DNA from 2 places in the Candidatus Desulfolinea nitratireducens genome. Region 2 is predicted to be linked to the other one. Evidence: riboswitches for the same ligand, from Rfam matches in the RefSeq annotation. Region 2 holds a riboswitch; the other holds the start of a gene.
The links. Region 2 has a riboswitch for cyclic di-GMP ahead of AC3DOM_RS06850 (hypothetical protein). Riboswitches for the same ligand answer to the same signal wherever they lie in the genome.
Positions count from the first base shown of each region.

Region 1 (2,394 bases), on a different contig from region 2:
CTACCTTATTAGGCGATAGCCAGAGATGGTAAATTGATCTGTTGGCCTGGTACTAATGGCGTGTCTGGCGCAATCTGATTTGCATCGGCGAGGCTTGCGGGGGAGATTTTCCAGTCAAAGGCAATCGTTTCAAGGGTCTCACCCCAGCGGACAGTATATTCTCTCGAGATCCCATCATGATGATAGGTGATCCATTTCCAGCGGAAAACGTCAAAGCCGTGTCGGCCAGTGAAACCATAACCATGATTATCCCACTCATAATTGATCACACCACTTTCCAGATCACCGGGGGTGTATAAAGTGATCTCACGAATAAAACAGTCATTGATGCCATCCTGATTTTGGATCATATTGGTAATTGATAAGCGTTCATTATTATTGCCAATTCCCACCACCATAAAAATATGGGAAAATCGCCCATCAGCTTTCGACCATTGACCTGAGGTAGCATAAGAGAAGAGAATATCGCCCGTAAAAAGATTTCCTTTATTTTCAAAATCGTACCCGGCCATTTTCTCATCTGTTTCCACAACCAGATCAAAAGTTTCCGGATCAAATCCGTTCCATGGGCGGCCATACCAATATCGCGGGTTGGCGTTGATAAATAGCCTGGCATCTGCATCGTAACTGCCAATCCGATAAGGGAAACTATTCGCATCGTAATTGATCTGCCAGGTCAGCGGTCCGCACATGGATGCAGCATCCCACCAACCAATCTCTTCTTGTGAGACTCGATTTGCTTCCAGGCAATCACCTGCCAAATATTTTCTACCAGCCTCCAAATAATCAGGCATCTGCCAGTCAAGGTCAAAGATATCCACGAGGGTTTCATTACTTACATATCCTTCATCGATCATCCAGTGGCAGGGTAATTTTTTTGAAACGGACACGATTGTATCGTCACCAGGAAGGCCATCTTTTTGCCAATAGGCACTGAGATAATCACCCCAAATGCTGTCCTCTACTCCTGGGATCATGGGAATGGCAAGTAGTCGAAATATACCGCCGTAGGAGCGGAGCCAAACAGCAAATCCATTTTGCAGGAAGATCGCAACGGTCTGGTCACCCTTATAGGAAAATGGGGGTTGGTATTCATTGATCCCAAATTCGTATACGAACGGATCATCAGCCGTTTCGATCAGCAAACCCATGCGCCCATTCCAGATATAAGTGATGCGCTTTTCTTCCAGGTTAAGGGTAGCCCCCAGCTCTTCTTGAACCTTTGCCAGCATTTCTTCGCGAGACGAGCTTGGTCGCACGGCATTGCAACCTGCCGGGTTATTAAAAGCATATTGTCTTGATTGAGTTTTTTTGCCGCTTTTAGCTAATGGTCGATCCAGAAACGCTCGTCGAAACAGATTGTTTTGGGGAGATGATGACAATTCTATATTGCCGAAGGCCCCTTCTTCTTTGGCAAGAGATTTTTCATGATTAACGTTCTGACTTCCCAGCATTGGTGCGAAAAATGAACTTGCCAGATACAGGGAGATGGTTGATATTAGGGTGAATTTCAGCATGACATTCCTCTTTTTCTAAAGAAAACGGGCATGGATCCAAGCTATAAACCAAGCCTTTGCGAAGGAATGTCTCAAACCAATAGTGAAAAACACTTTGGCAATATTGCTTTGATAGACTTTCGGCGGCTTGGCAGTCATGTCCGGAGAAGGATTTAGACCCATAGCTTTGCGTCCCTGCCTTTCGACAGGTTTGCCGTTATCGATGTCGGATTCTCTAATTACACCTCGTTGGTTAGTAAAATAAAAAACAGGCCAGGGACGTGATCCCAAGCCTGCCGGTCAGCTATACAATAGCAGAACGTATAAATTGTAAAAGACTTTCGGCGGCTTGGCGATCATATCCGGAGAAGGATTTAGACCCATAGCTTTGCGTCCCTGCCTTTCAACAGGTTTGCCATTATCGATGTCAATAACTTTTTTCTAAAATGCGCTCCTTGATAAAAAGAAATCTGATAACAGTATACTCAATTTATACACAAAGAACCTTACAAACACCAGACAAAATATCCGGTCCTGGAGCAATAAAACAAGCTTACGAAGTGTTAAAACTCATCATATCTCGTAGTGGCGATTTTAGTCGCGCTGAAGGGCTAACGCTAAAGTGTGCCAAGCGGAGCCCTAACTACTACCGTAATTCTCGCCAGGGTGCCAGCCACCCGAAGTTTTAACTTCAACCGATAGATGTTGGGCTCAAGAAAACTCCCCCTGCAATTCTTTTCCATATAAGCGATGCGTTTTATAAAAATCAATCCCGAAATTGCGCATCTCACGCAGCATATTCTCATTCTCGGTGCGGATCTGCACGATCTCGGCATGCTTGAACTGACCGCTTTCGGTAGCGGATTTGTAAATTTCACTAAAGAGAATGGCCGTACCG
Region 1 is NZ_CEYOSI010000161.1:938-3,331, reverse strand. Features, by position in the region: gene AC3DOM_RS13035 (LysM peptidoglycan-binding domain-containing protein) at 9-1,517, opposite strand; cyclic di-GMP riboswitch class I at 1,636-1,722, opposite strand; cyclic di-GMP riboswitch class I at 1,837-1,923, opposite strand; partial or broken gene AC3DOM_RS13030 (hypothetical protein) at 2,208-2,394, opposite strand, start outside.
Region 1: it holds a riboswitch for cyclic di-GMP, as region 2 does, so the genes downstream of both, AC3DOM_RS13035 (LysM peptidoglycan-binding domain-containing protein) here and AC3DOM_RS06850 (hypothetical protein) in region 2, are expected to answer to the same signal.

Region 2 (2,394 bases):
TTCCTGATCCATATCAGCAGGGAGAACCAGCAAGGCCAGGGGAATTTCGGGTGTGGGTGTCAGTGTGGGTTCAGAAGCAGGCGTGGAGCTGGGAGCAAGCGTAGGGATCGCGCTCGGTTCCGCGGTAGAGCCACATCCCATTAACAAAGAGACAAGGATTATTATCAAGACAAATTGTTTTTTCATAAAGTTTTCTCCATTTGAACTGTCCTGAATTTTACCCGAAAGCCACACTTAAAAGAATAACCCGTTCCTTCAAAAGGAACGGGTTATTTTCTTGATTATTTAAAAAGATTATTTTGCCAGTACCTTGATCTGTTTCGGGCGAGCGGACTCGACCTTGGGCAGGCTGAGGGAGAGAATCCCGTTTTTGATCTTGGCTTCAACTTTGTCGGGGTCGACCTCGCTGGGCAGGCGCAATGTGCGAATAAACTTGCCCTCAGGCAATTCGCGCAACAGATGCTCACCATCAGATGTTTGGTACTCACCTTCGATGCGGATGACGTTTTCAAGAATTTGAATATTTAAATCGTCGGCGCTCAGGCCGGGAACGGCAGTGGTCAGGACGAAATTATCATCTTCTTCGCGGACATCAACACGCAGGGTATAAGCTTCATTTTGGCCAGCCAAACGGCCCCTCATCATTCTGTGGTTGTAAGGGCGGGTATAGTAACTCATTTTGATCTCCTTTTAGATTATCAATAAAATTTGAACTGTAGTAGATATAATATCCTGTGAGTGTTAGAAGAATGGCAACAAAAGATTTAAATTCTATAAGAACGGGATGACCAAATTCTTAATTGTTAGCTGAAGGAAAATAGAATGATAAAGTTTTATAGTTGGGGACCTATTTACATGCTTCAGTCGTCTACCTCTCAGTATTCCTTTTTCTACTCACGAAAGGAGATCTTATGAAACTGATCCATACTAATGCCCACGGGACTTTGCTTCTCATCTTGGTTCTTACGGCTTCCTCTGCCTCGGCTTCCAGCGCCTCGATTTCCTCGGGGGTAATGGCTGCCAAACCACCCTCAATGCGGGCCTGCGTGGTTTCCCAAGTGCGCAGTTCGGGGCCTACATCTACAGGCTTATAGTCGGGCAGATCTGATGCGACTGAAACTGCCATAGGGACTAATGTCAATAGCAGGGCTAGAATACCAAATAAAGCAAATAACTTGCGGTTCATTTGTTCCTCCTAAAAAGTTGGCAGTTCTTTTTGTTATATGCAATGATACTGAAAATCTATGACAATTAATAATCCTGAACGATCACCTCCTTCGTGAAGGTACGGCAAAAAAGCCTGCCAAGGGTGCAGGATTTATAAAACAAATTGAAGAGAGCTTAGAAAGGGAATATTCAATAAAAAAACCGAAGGGCTATAACGTTCTGGCCTTCGGCGGTCTGGCGGTCTGCATGCTTTTCAATTGCGGATCCCATGACTTTGCGCCCCCATCTCGCGATGGGTTTACCTTTTCGTGGTTGAATTAAAATAGAGTTCTATTAAATAGATCACACATCTGGACCCATCATATCGTAAGAAAGGCTGTAAAAGTGGCTTCAAAAAAGCGTTAGTGTCTAGCCCTTGAGATATAAAAATTCAACGAGATGATCAGATTTACAATTCATAAATTTATATTAGCATTTTTGCAGAGTGATTCCAAGTGTTTTGCACGAGGTATAATCCTGACTCATGTCAAGGCGTTTAGTCCTCTCCACACTTTTTGTCGTCGCAATAGTTGGCGGCTATCTGACCTATCGGAGTATGCGCTCATCAGGTGCGCGTTCGGTGCAAGTCATGCGATGGTTCCGTGATTCTGATTCCCATGCTGACTGGGAAATCTTGCAAGGCACACGCTGTGGTGATGCCCCTTTTATCCTCCCCACAGATGGGATCATCGGCTATCTCTGGGATGATTCCTTTCGTCCCGGCCATCGGCATCAGGGGCTTGATATTTTCGGCGGAAAAGAACTCGGCGAAACGCCCGTGATTGCGGCTTACGAGGGTTATCTGAGACGTCTACCCGATTGGACATCTTCCGTTATCATGCGTGTACCCAGTGATCCCCTTGAACCAGGGCGTCAAATTTGGCTCTATTACACTCATATGGCAGATGCGGATGGAAATTCTTTTATTGATGATGCCTTTCCGCGCGGGACAAGTGAAGTTCTCATTCCCGCTGGGACACTGCTCGGTTATCAGGGAAATTATTCGGGCGACCCCTTCAACCCGACGGGAATTCATCTGCATTTCTCCATTGTTCTGGATGACGGAAATGGCACCTTCCTGAATGAGCTGGAGATCAAGAATACCCTTGACCCAACCCCTTATCTTGGGATGGCATTGAATGCAAAAGTTAATCAGGATGGGATTCCGACTTGCAATGAGTAAAGAGT
Region 2 is NZ_CEYOSI010000056.1:1,833-4,226, forward strand. Features, by position in the region: gene AC3DOM_RS06840 (type 1 periplasmic-binding domain-containing protein) at 1-186, opposite strand, end outside; gene AC3DOM_RS06845 (Hsp20/alpha crystallin family protein) at 295-678, opposite strand; gene AC3DOM_RS06850 (hypothetical protein) at 869-1,186, opposite strand; cyclic di-GMP riboswitch class I at 1,393-1,480, opposite strand; gene AC3DOM_RS06855 (M23 family metallopeptidase) at 1,691-2,389, shown strand.